2 regions of the Paeniglutamicibacter sp. genome follow, and region 2 is predicted to be linked to the other one. Evidence: riboswitches for the same ligand, from Rfam matches in the RefSeq annotation. Region 2 holds a riboswitch; the other holds the start of a gene.
The links. A riboswitch is a leader RNA that binds a small molecule or an ion and turns the genes downstream of it on or off. The one in region 2 is predicted to bind guanidine.

Region 1 (5,068 bases), on a different contig from region 2:
CAGCAGATCCGAAGTCGCTGCCATTCGCTCGACGACGGGTCCAAGGATCCTGCGGTAGCCGGGGCCGTCGGCGCCCAGCGCCTGGACGGTCCGTTCCAGGTCCCGCCAGGCGATGCCGGCCCGCCCGTCGGCCAAGGGGTGGGCGAAGGAGATCTCCGGAACCACGAAGTCAACGCGGTCCCGCAGGCCGATCTCCTGGAAGAACGGGGAGAGCAATGCCATCGGGTGCACCGCCGAGCCCAGGTCGTGGATGGCGCCGGCGTACCCAAGCTCCTTGGTCCGCGCTGCACCGCCCACGGTGTCGTTGCGCTCGATGAGCCGCACCGACAGCCCCGCCCGGGCCATCGTGAGGGCGGCTGCCAATCCGTTGGGACCTGCACCGATCACCGCGACGTCATGCGCCATGCCTTGCCCCCAAAACGAACTTGTCTTTCGCCCCGGCAAACGCGCCGGCCTGCGGATCGGACTGGCCCACCCGGCGCACCGGGTCCAGCTCGGGGTCGTACATCGACTGGACCACCCGGAACATCAGGTACCCGGTGGCGACCATGTGCCCCAGCACGGCGAACACATAGAAGGAGGTGGGGAACGTGTTGGAGGGCTGGATGTCGGCGGTCGTGGCGTAGAGGTACATCCAGATCGCCCAGAAGTGCAGCACCTCGAAGAGCTGCCAGAGCAGGAAGTCCTTCCACTTCGGCCAGGCCAGCGCCGCGAGCGGGATCAGCCACACCACGAATTGCGGGGAGTAGACCTTGTTGAACATGATGAAGGAGGCGACGATGAGGAACACCAGCTGGCTCAGCCGCGGGGCCACCGGCGCGCGCAGGCCCCAGTAGGCGATGGCAGCGCAGCTGGCCACGAAGAGCCCCAGGGCCAGGGCGTTGATGGTGGCGGCATCCAGCGCCTCCATCTTCGGCACGACCGCGGCGGTGACGTTGAAGATGTGCCAGAAGGAGGACAGCCCCGCCCCGCGGTCCTCCGTGAAGGTGAAGAAGTGCTTCCATGCGTCGAAATTCGTCATCGCCAGCGGCAGATTCACCGTTAGCCAGGACAGTGCCGCCCCGGCCAGGGAGACGATGAGCGGCTTGTATCGGCCGCTGCGGATGGCCAGCACGATCACGGCGCCGAAGAAGAGCAACGGGAAGACCTTCATCGCGGTGCCCAGGCCGATGAGCACTCCGGCCAGGAAGATGCTCTGCCGCGACCAGGCGAGCATGGCCAGGGCCAGGAACGCCACGGCCCACATGTCCCAGTTGATCGAGGAGGCCAGGATCATCCCCGGGGCCAGCGCCACCATGGCCGCGTCCCAGGGCCGGCGCCCGGCGGTCCGCGCGGTGGCCACAACCACCACCAGCCACAGGACAGCCACCAGGAAGAAGTTCAGGTCGAAGAATGCAAGTGCCCGGTCGAATTCACCTTTCGGGATCAGCGCCGCGGTCAGCGAGGCAACCACCGACATCAGCACCGGGTACTCGAATTCTGCACCGGAGGCGAAGGGCGCGAACGCGTTCTCGGCGAAGCCGCGGGCATGGAAAAGCGCTGTCCAGTCCGAATAACAGGCCCACGCGTAGGGGTTGGTCCCGCCCCAGCCGTTGAGTCGGCAGGCATTCTTCGCAAGAACCGCCAGCAACGCCCCGATCACCGTGAAGACGACCAGTACGCGCTCGATGGTGAAGAAGCCGGGGGTTATCCGCCCGGGGCTGGTGTGCCTGCCCAGCGGCCCGCCAATGACCTCGGTGAACTTGCGCAAGAAGGCGTCGCTGCGGCTCGGCACGGTGATGCGCATCGGGGCGAGCCGCGGTTTCGACGGGCCCGGGACGGGTGGTTGGCTCATGGCTTTCAGCCTAGTGCCCCACGCCCGGCGGTGCGTGATGCACGCTGCCGCACGGTGTTTTGCCCTCCGTAGGGTCTACTCTGCGCGGTCGGGGAATTGCGCGGCGAGCCGCTCGAGGGTCCGTTCCATGTTCGGCCCGGTGGTCCGGGTGAAGCCCAGGAGCCGAAGCATCCATTTGTGCCGCAACCGGCTGGCATCCCAGGTTTCGCTGACCATTGTCCCGGACCCCTCGGGTTCAAGTTCGTAGCGCCAGCGGTGTCCGCTGAAATGCCTCCACGCAATCGACCGGTCCTGCTCGAATTCGACCACGGTGTTGCTGATGCGGTAGGGCACGCCCAGGCGCATCTGCATGCCAAATTCGCTGCCCAAGGTGAGCCTCTGTGCCTGGCTGCTTGAGGCCCGCACCGTTCCGGAGCCGTCGATGACCGGGTGCATCGCAGGATTCGTCAGCAGCTCGAAGACGTCATGTGGAGCGGCGGCGATGAACCGTCGGCGGGTCTGCAGGTATGCGGAGAGGCTCATCAGCCCATACTATGCATTGCCCGGGCCGCGGCGAAGCGCATCGGTGTCCGGGACAAGGTGCCGGCCAGTCGCACCTTGCGACGTTTGCGGCGCAGCCTGCCGCCCGGAACCCTCACATGCAAGGATCCCCAACCGGTGGTCCGCACGGCAATCCGCAAGCAGGACGCACCCCAACGGCTCAGGGAACCCAAATCCGGGCAGGCGGCCTGTTAGTGAAGGGACTTGAGCCCCACGACGCCGCCGACAATCATGATGAGGAAGAGAACTTTCAGCAGCGAAACGGATTCGCTACCCGTGGCCATCGCATAGATGACAGTTAGGGTCGCACCGATTCCGACCCACACGGCATATGCGGTACCAAGCGGAAGTTCCTTCATCGCGTATGCCAGACCAAGCATGCTGGCAATAAGGCCCACAACAAAAACGATGGACGGCGCCAGACGGCTAAAGCCTTCGGACTTTCCCAGGGCCGTGGCCCAAACGGCCTCGAGAACACCGGAAACAATAAGAACGAGCCAGGACATGGCAGTCTCCTCAAGGGCCGTCTTGTCGCACACCGGGTACGGCACCCATCGTCCGGATCCCCTGTATAGGGTCTTCTCCAAGATCGCACACCCCCTGCCCGATGGCAACTTCACCGATCAGGCCTTTGATGCCCCGGCAGCGCACTCGAATCGGGCGTTTTGACCGCACTTCGGAACTGAGGCAGTACCCCAGTCGATCGAGTGCCGGAAAACGGGCCGGATCCGACTTCCACCGGAAACCGGTCTATGCCGAAAGATTCCGGTGTGCCATTCTTGATTGATCGGCACCACCAGGGGAGATCCGATGAGCACTGGAACCACACCCGCCGGCTCCGGTCCGGAAACCGCCCAGGGCCTGCTGCTCGGGCCGATGCTCCGCCATGTGGACGACACCTCCGCCAGCATCTGGGTCGAAACGGCAACGGCCTGCACCGTCGAGGTCCGTTCCGGCCCGGACGCCTGGCGGGCCGCGACATTTGCCGCCCACGGCCACCACTACGCCCTGGTCGAGGTGTCGGGATTGACGGCCGGAAGCGTTCGTCCCTACGCCGTGTACCTGGACGGGGTTCCCGCCTGGCCGCTCGAGGACGGCTTCCCTGACTCGATGATCGCCACCCTCGACCCCTCCAGGAAACCACGGTTGGCCTTCGGGTCCTGCCGCACGAGTGTTCCGCACGACGAATCCGGCAACCGCACGCACGGGGTCGACGCGATGCGCGCCTATGCCCTGTCCATGGCCGCCCCCGGGCACGGTTCCTGGCCCGATTTGGTGCTTTTCCTCGGCGACCAGGTTTACGCCGACTCCACCAGCTCGGAAATGCAGGCGTTCATCCGCAAGCGCCGTAACATCAAGGAAGAACCCGGGGCCGAGCTGAAGGACTACGAGGAATACGCCCACCTGTATCGGTTGGCCTGGTCGGACCCTGCCAACCGCTGGCTTCTCTCAACCCTGTCCAGCGCCATGATCTTCGACGACCACGACATCCGTGACGACTGGAACTCCTCCATAAGCTGGAAACGTGACATGCAGAAGACCAACTGGTGGCACGAACGCATTGTTTCCGGTCTCGGTTCCTACTGGATCTATCAGCATCTTGGCAACCTCGCGCCCAAGGAACGGGCGGCGGATCCGTTGTGGCGGCGCATCCTGGCCCACGAAGGTCCCGGCGAGCTGGATCTGACCGCGGACCTGGACGAGTTCGCCGGGCGCGTCGATGCCGCACCGGAAAGCTACAGGTGGAGCTACTGCCGCGACTGGGATGCGGTGCGCCTGATCGTGGTGGACTCCCGGGCCGCCCGCAAGCTCGAACCCGGGCAGCGAGCCCTGCTCGACCCGGCGGAACTCGCGTGGCTCGACGAGCGGATGCGCGGCGGCTTCCGCCACTTGCTGATCGGCACGTCCCTGCCGTTCCTGCTGCCCATGGGCCTGCACCACGTGGAATCCTGGGATGAAGTCCTCTCCTCCGGGAAACGCGGACGACCCCGGGCGTGGCTCGGCGAACGATTGCGCAGGGCAGTGGACCTTGAACATTGGGCGGCGTTCCAGCGCAGCTTCCAGGATGTGGCCCGTTTGGCCACCGAGGTCGCCGACGGCAAGCGCGGACCCGCCCCGCAGACCGTCACGTTTCTCTCCGGCGACGTGCACTTCTCCTACGTCTCCGAAGTCGCGCGCAAGAACGGGAGCAGGATCCTGCAGGCGGTCTGTTCGCCAATCCGCAACCCGCTACCCCGGTTCCTGCGCTACTTTGCCGCAGCCTTGGCCTTTGGGCCCGCGGTCCCGTTCGGTGCCTGGATGGCGCGGACTGCGCACGTGCCAAACCCGCCGTTTCGCTGGAACGGCATCAAGGGCCCTTGGTTCGACAACAACCTGGCCATCCTCGAGGACACCGGCGAGGGCCTGGAGTTCAGCTGGCTCACCGGGGTCGTTCGGGACGGGGACCACCTGCACCCGAGGCTGGACACCGTGGAAGTCGCCACGCTTCAGTCGCGCAGGGAATGAAATCCCTCAACGGGGGGGTGCTGCAACCTGCCGCGTATTGCCTTGCGGCTGCCTCAGTACACCCGGGCCTCGGCGAAACGCAGTGGGGCCAGCGCCGCCCGCCGGCGCACCAGGTCAAGGGCGTGCGCGTCCAGCCGTCGGTCTTCCTCGCTGGCGAGCACCAGCTGCCGCACCTCGGAGGCGTGACCG
Region 2 (6,455 bases):
AGGTCGCCATCAAGCTCCTGCGTGCCGAAATGGCGCGCGACCCCATGGTGCAGGCGCGTTTTCGGCGCGAGGCCAAGGCCGTGGCCGGGCTGAACCACCCCAACATCGTTTCGGTCTTCGACACCGGCGAGGAAGAGCAGGAGTTCTCCGGTTCAACCGTGGAACTGCCCTTCATCGTGATGGAGTATGTCCGCGGACGCACCCTGCGCGACCTGGTCAAGGCCGGCGAGGTGACCAGCGATCTGGCCATCGAGTACGTGCTCGGGGTGCTTGAGGCGTTGGCGCACTCGCATTCCATGGGAATCGTGCACCGAGACATCAAGCCAGCGAACATCATGGTCACCGAACAGGGCGCGCTAAAGGTCATGGACTTCGGCATTGCCAGGGCACTGGCCGATTCGGCCAGCACCATGACCCAGACACAGACCGTGGTGGGCACCGCCCAGTACCTTTCGCCGGAGCAGGCCCGCGGCGAGGCCGTTGATGCCCGCACCGACCTGTATTCCACCGGCTGCCTGCTCTACGAACTGTTCACCGGCCGGCCGCCATTCACCGGGGATTCTCCGGTCTCGGTCGCCTACCAGCACGTGGGGGAGTATGCCCCGGCCCCGAGCACGCTGGTGCCGGAGCTGGACCCGATCTTTGATGCCGTGGTGCTCAAGGCCCTGGCCAAGGACCGCGAGGACCGCTACGCCGATGCCACGGCGTTCGCGACGGCGCTTTCCAATGCCCGCGCCGGGATTGCACTTCCTCCCGAGGAGCTCACGGCTCCGCTGCCGCAGTCCAAGGCAAACGCCGGGCACCTTTCCTCGGTTGCCTCGCTTGCGGCGCCCACAGAGGCCTTTTCGCCGTCGACCCCCGACAACACCGCAGCGGTGCCCGTCAACCAGACCGGATACCTGCAGCCAGTTGCCGGGGATTCCCGCTGGGAAACTCCGCCGATCTGGGAACAGAATATGCAACGAGAGCTCAATGAGCATCGTGCAAAATCCAAGCGCAGCTGGACCGTGGCGATATCACTGGTCCTGGTCCTTGCGTTGGCGGTTTCCGGCCTTCTCTTCTACAACTGGATGCGCGCGGAAGCAGAACGCAACGCACCCGTCGCCATCCCCACCCTGAAGGAAATGACGCAGGCGAAAGCCGAATCAACCCTCACGCAGCTGCAGCTGGTGCCCCGGGTCGAGTCGGTCTTCGACGATGAGATCAAGACAGGCCTGGTCGTGGAGTCCGACCCCGCTGCTCCCAGGGAAGTCCGCAAGGGAACCATCGTCCGGCTGATGGTTTCCAAGGGACCCGAAGCCCAGGTCCTGCCGGAGAGCCTATCCGGCCAGTCCGAGGCGGGGGCACGCCAGGTCTTGCGGGACCTTGGATTCGAGATCGGCACGGTCTCCCGGGTCAACGATCCCGCGATTCCCACCGACTGGCTCGTGAACACGGAACCGAAGCTTGGCAAAAAGGTCAAGGTCGGCACCAGGATCGATCTGGTCCTGTCCACCGGGATGGTCAATGTCCCACAGCTCATCAACCTCATGGTCCCCGAGGCCACAGAGCTTCTGGAGGATCCCGAGATTGGACTGGGGATTACGACGGTCGAAGAACCAAATGCGGCGGTTGAACCGGGCACGATCATCAACCAGGATCCCGAAAGCGAATCCGCGACCCCGCAGGGCGGCACTGTCACCGTGACGGTTGCCGTGAAGCCCGCGGAACCGACTCCGTCACCGACCCCGACTGAGACCGCGCCGGAGGAATCCACCGGCCCCTCACCAACCCCGGCACCTACGGAAAAATCCGGGAAGGGCAAGGATCCTGCCCTCCCTCTCCCGGTCATCCCGGCGCCAAGCCCGTAACCGGGCGGCTGCCACCCCTAGTCGGTGAAATCGACGAATGGGGCCCTGCCGCTGAAGATTTTATCTTCAGCGGCAGGGCCCCATTCGGTGTTAAGGCTGTTTAGACCCCTGCCTCGCGGATCAGCGGGCTCAGCGTTGCCGCATGTTCCGCGGCGCCGGCCAGGCCAAGGGATTCTAGCCAGTTCCCCAGCATTTGGTAGCCCCCCTCGGTAAGGACCGATTCGGGGTGGAACTGCACGCCCCACAAGGGCGCATCGCGATGGGCCAGGCCCATGATCACGCCGTTTTCCGTCTCCGCGGTGATCGCCAGGGAGTCCGGAATGCTGGAGCGCACTGCCGCCAGCGAATGGTAGCGGGTGGCCGTGAACGGGCTGGGGATGTGCGCAAAGATCGGGTGCCCGGTATGCAAAACCGGGGAGGTCTTGCCGTGCATGAGCTCCTGCGCGTGCGTGACAACTCCGCCATAGGCCTCAGCCAGTGCCTGGTGGCCCAGGCAGACACCAAGCATGGGCTTGGCGTGCGCACCGCACCACTTGATCGTCTCGATGCAGACGCCGGCATCGGCAGGGGTTCCCGGGCCGGGGGAAACCAGCACGCCGTCACGGGCCTCGGCCAATTCGATGACCTCGGCCAGGGACAGGTCGTCGTTGCGTATCACGGTGGTTTCGGCGCCCAGCTCTTGCAAGTAACCCACCAGGGTGTAAACGAAACTGTCGTAGTTGTCGATCACCAGGATCTTGGGGGTGCTCACAGCAGCATCAAGCCAATCGTTGATTCGGTCCACGGGCTGTACTGGCTCAGCCACGGGAAGACATAGGTCATGAGCAATAATACGGCTCCGGCGATCAGCGCGACCGCCAGGATGACGCGGAACCACAGCGGCCCGGGGATTTTCGAGAAGATCCATGCATACATGTGTGGTGTTCCTAGTTTTCCATCGTCTTGTTCACCAGGTCGGCGATTTCCCGCGGGGGACCTGTGTTGGCCGGACGCCAGGACTCCAGCTCCGCATACGCGATGATGCGCATCCGGGTGGTGAAGGGCGGATGGCAACTGGTCATGGTCAGCATGGAGGCCGTTGGCTCGATGCCCGGCTGGTTCGGCACTGGCAGCAGCACCTCGCTTTGCGAGGGATACACGATCTCGGTGTTGCGCCACTCGTAGGTGTAGAACCCCTTGCGTGTCTGCAGGTAGATCTTGTCCCCGTCCTGGAACTTGTCGATGTTCCAGAACACCTGTCCGTGCGTCTGGCGGTGGGCAGCAACGGCAAAGTTGCCGGGCTCTCCCGGCTCCTGCGTTCCGGGATAGTGTCCGATGCCCACCGAGTTCAGCACATCCATGCCGACGCCGTTGGTCACCGGGTGGGCGAAGTCCTTGCCGAACCGCGGGATGTAGAAGATCCCGAAGGTTTCCCCGTCGGGGATCGCGGTGATTGGGGCGGGGCCGAAATCGCCATCCGCTGCCCCCGTCGCGGTCGATGCGTCCGGTCCCCCAACGTTGAGGTTTTGGACAAATTCGGAGGTCACCTGTGATTGCGTGCGACCGGCATCGATGTTGGTCCACCACAGTTCCCAGCCGACAAAGAGCAGCAGGACGATTCCTAGCGTGATGAGGACTTCACCGATCCCGCCCAAGAGGCGCTGGCCCGGCGTAGCCTTGGCCCGCGTCCGAGATGCGGATCGTGTCATGCGAACTTCCCTCACTGTCACTTGGAGCACCGTGAAACCCTGTGGCGTCCAGTTTGAGCGGATAGTATTGGATGTAAGCGTGATGGCGGGAAGAAGTTCCCATCGACACACACTTACCAGCCTACCGTTCGGACACGTACTCGTTGGATCGTGCCGGCGCCTGAAGACTCAAGGAGCAGCAGTGCCTGAATCCAAGACACGTCGGAAAAACCGCAAGCCACACGATGGCAGCCACGCCCAGACCTACGACAAGGCGCTGCCCAAGTGGTACAAGCCGGTCATGTTTGGCCTGATGATCTTCGGCCTGGTCTGGATCATGGTCTACTACATTTCCCAGACCCTGCTCCCGATCCCGGACATCGGCGGCTGGAACATCGTCATCGGCTTTGGCGTTGCCATGATTGGTTTCTTCATGACCACGGGCTGGCGCTAGCTCACGGCTTTCAGTCCGTCGATGCAGCACACCGGCCCGATCAGCAGCAGGATCTTGATCATGCTGCTGATCTAGCCCCCAAAGGCCATGCCATCGGGCACCGCGATGCCGGCCCCCGATTCCCACCCGACCGCATAGGCGGATCCCGTGGCGATCTCCTTCATGGCCCAGGCCAGTCCTGCCAAGCTGGTGATTGGTCCCGCAGCGAAGGCCACGGTGGGGACGAGCTTGGTGAAACCCTCGGCGGCACCCAGTGCGATGGCCCAGACGGCCGCGAAAAGGCCTGAACGCTAGGTACTATCCACGACAGGTCGCAGGCACCGATTCCTTTCGGTGGCCGCCTTGTCGCTGTCCGGGTACGGCTCCCTCGTCAGGGGGCGCTGGTGCGCTCAAGTAGGCACGGCCCAGCAACGTCCCCGGACCTGCAGACACACCGTTCACATCAACGTCCAGAAAGGCATGCAGACCCCCATGGTTCGCCCCGATCTTGCCGGAGGCTCTTCCTCCGTCGCCACCCAGTCAAAGCTCTCCCCGAAGCGCCTTTACGGCTTCCTGGCAGCTGCCGAAATGGTCACGTGGGCGTTGCTGATCATCGCCATGGCCATCAAGTACGGTGTGGGACCGGAGATCTTCGTCCGCATTTTTGGCATGATCCACGGGGTGGTGTTCATTGCCTACGGCCTGGTGACACTCTTTGTCTGGGCCAATGAGCGTTGGAGCGTTCCCCGCGGGGTGCTGGGCCTGGCCTCTGCAGTCGTTCCCTTCGCCACCCTTCCCTTCGAACGGGCGATGTTGCGTCGCGGGCTGCTCAGTGACACCTGGCGCCTGGCTCCGGGCGGGGAAGCCCCTCGGGGGCTGGTCGAGAAGCTGCAGGCAACGGCGCTGCGCAGCCCCTGGCTGACCGCTGTCGCTGGCCTGGTCCTGGTTGCGGGCATCACCGCTGCGCTCCTGTTCATCGGCCCTCCCGGCGGAGGAAACTAGAACCGCGCTGATTCCCGATCGGCCCCGGGCCTGTCAGATTCCGGCACCGGTCCTTGGAACCGGAAATTTGCCGGGCCTTGGCGCTTGAGGTTCTCCAGCTGCTCACGGCACCCAGGCGAGCCGCAGCTTTCATCTTGGGGCGGCTGCTTGCCGGAACCTCAATGATCCTGGCGCAGCCCGGCGGCCCCGGCCGCATCAAGGACCAGCCCGCGGAGCAGGTCCAATGCCACGGAGGGAACCTTCCAGCGCTGCCAATAAAGGCGGATGTCACTTGTCCACGCATGGTTGATGCACACCAGCGACCCGTGACGCGGAACCTGGATTTCGGGAATCATGCCCCAGCCCAGCGACGCCGCCACGGCCGCCACATAGACCCTCGAATCGGGAACGAAATGCTCCACCGGGGGCTCGGGGGCCCGACCTCCGACTATCTTTCGGCGCAGCGCCCGTTGCAAGCCGTCGGTCCGGTCGAAGCTCACCATGGGCGCGAGCGCGAGCTCCGTCTCCGGGTCGAGGCCCGGGAGCCAGCGATCCATGAAACCGGCACTTGCCATGGCTTGGTAGCGCATGGTTCCCAGATATACCGAGGAACACCCTTGGACGGGAGCGCTCTTCGTCGTCACCGCCCCCATGACCTGGCCCGAACGTAGCAACTCTGTGGAATGGGACTCGTCGTGGCGCAGGATCTCACAGTTCATGACGTCCTGGGCGGCTAGGCCGTCGAGTACCGGGGCGAACCAGCCGGCCAGGGAATCGGCGTTCACGGCAATGCCGAGATCCGTGCGCCGGGATACATGCTCGGTGGAGGCATCCAACCCGAGCGCACGATGGGCCTCCGTGGACAGCATCTGGATCTCCCGAGCCAGACGCAGCAGCACGTCCCCGCTTCCGGTGGTCCGAATCGGGCGAGAACGGATGAACAGCACGCTGCCGGCACGTTTTTCCAGGGCCTTGAGCCGCTGGCTGACAGCGGATGGGGTGATGTTGAGTTGCCGGGCCGCCCGTTCCAGGGTTCCGGCCTCGATCACGGCCTTGAAGGTCTGCAACTGCTCCGCGGGAAAGTCCATAGTTAGAGATCCTAATGGACCATAAGAATCTTTAGCTCGACACGTCTTTGTTGAGTCGCCTAATCTCGGTTGGTGACGAACTTTCCCTTTATATCCGGCCTGGCCACGGGCCTGTCCCTGATTGTTGCCATTGGAGCCCAAAACGCGTTTGTCTTGCGCCAGGGCATCCGAAAGGAACATGTTGGCATAACGGTCCTGATTTGCCTGGTCTCGGACGCCGTCCTGATTTTCGCCGGAGTCGCCGGGCTGGGTGCCCTGTTGGCGTTGGCCCCGTGGTTCCTTGACGTGGCCCGGATCGGCGGCGCCTCATTCCTGCTCGTCTACGCCTTCTTTGCTGCCCGGAGGGCCTTCAGCCCGCGGGGGATGGACACCAACGCCGCCCTGACACCGACCCCGCGACGCTCCGCCGCCCTGACGGCGCTAGCACTGACGTGGC

Region 1: another riboswitch for guanidine. It lies ahead of ACLQ7E_RS09010 (DMT family transporter); the one in region 2 lies ahead of ACLQ7E_RS19485 (SMR family transporter).

Annotation. Positions count from the first base shown of each region.
Region 1 is NZ_JBKKAP010000079.1:37,683-42,750, reverse strand. It holds gene ACLQ7E_RS09025 (phytoene desaturase family protein) at 1-405, opposite strand, end outside; gene ACLQ7E_RS09020 (glycosyltransferase family 87 protein) at 395-1,834, opposite strand; gene ACLQ7E_RS09015 (SRPBCC family protein) at 1,910-2,356, opposite strand; gene ACLQ7E_RS09010 (DMT family transporter) at 2,566-2,880, opposite strand; guanidine-III (ykkC-III) riboswitch at 2,892-2,956, opposite strand; gene ACLQ7E_RS09005 (alkaline phosphatase D family protein) at 3,185-4,879, shown strand; gene ACLQ7E_RS09000 (acyl-CoA thioesterase) at 4,933-5,068, opposite strand, start outside.
Region 2 is NZ_JBKKAP010000163.1:8,936-15,390, forward strand. It holds gene pknB (Stk1 family PASTA domain-containing Ser/Thr kinase) at 1-1,850, shown strand, start outside; gene ACLQ7E_RS19465 (anthranilate synthase component II) at 1,951-2,601, opposite strand; gene ACLQ7E_RS19470 (hypothetical protein) at 2,598-2,765, opposite strand; gene ACLQ7E_RS19475 (class E sortase) at 2,777-3,538, opposite strand; gene ACLQ7E_RS19480 (cell division protein CrgA) at 3,720-3,971, shown strand; gene ACLQ7E_RS19485 (SMR family transporter) at 4,043-4,231, opposite strand; guanidine-III (ykkC-III) riboswitch at 4,304-4,365, opposite strand; gene ACLQ7E_RS19490 (DUF3817 domain-containing protein) at 4,443-4,952, shown strand; gene ACLQ7E_RS19495 (ArgP/LysG family DNA-binding transcriptional regulator) at 5,111-6,019, opposite strand; gene ACLQ7E_RS19500 (LysE/ArgO family amino acid transporter) at 6,092-6,455, shown strand, end outside.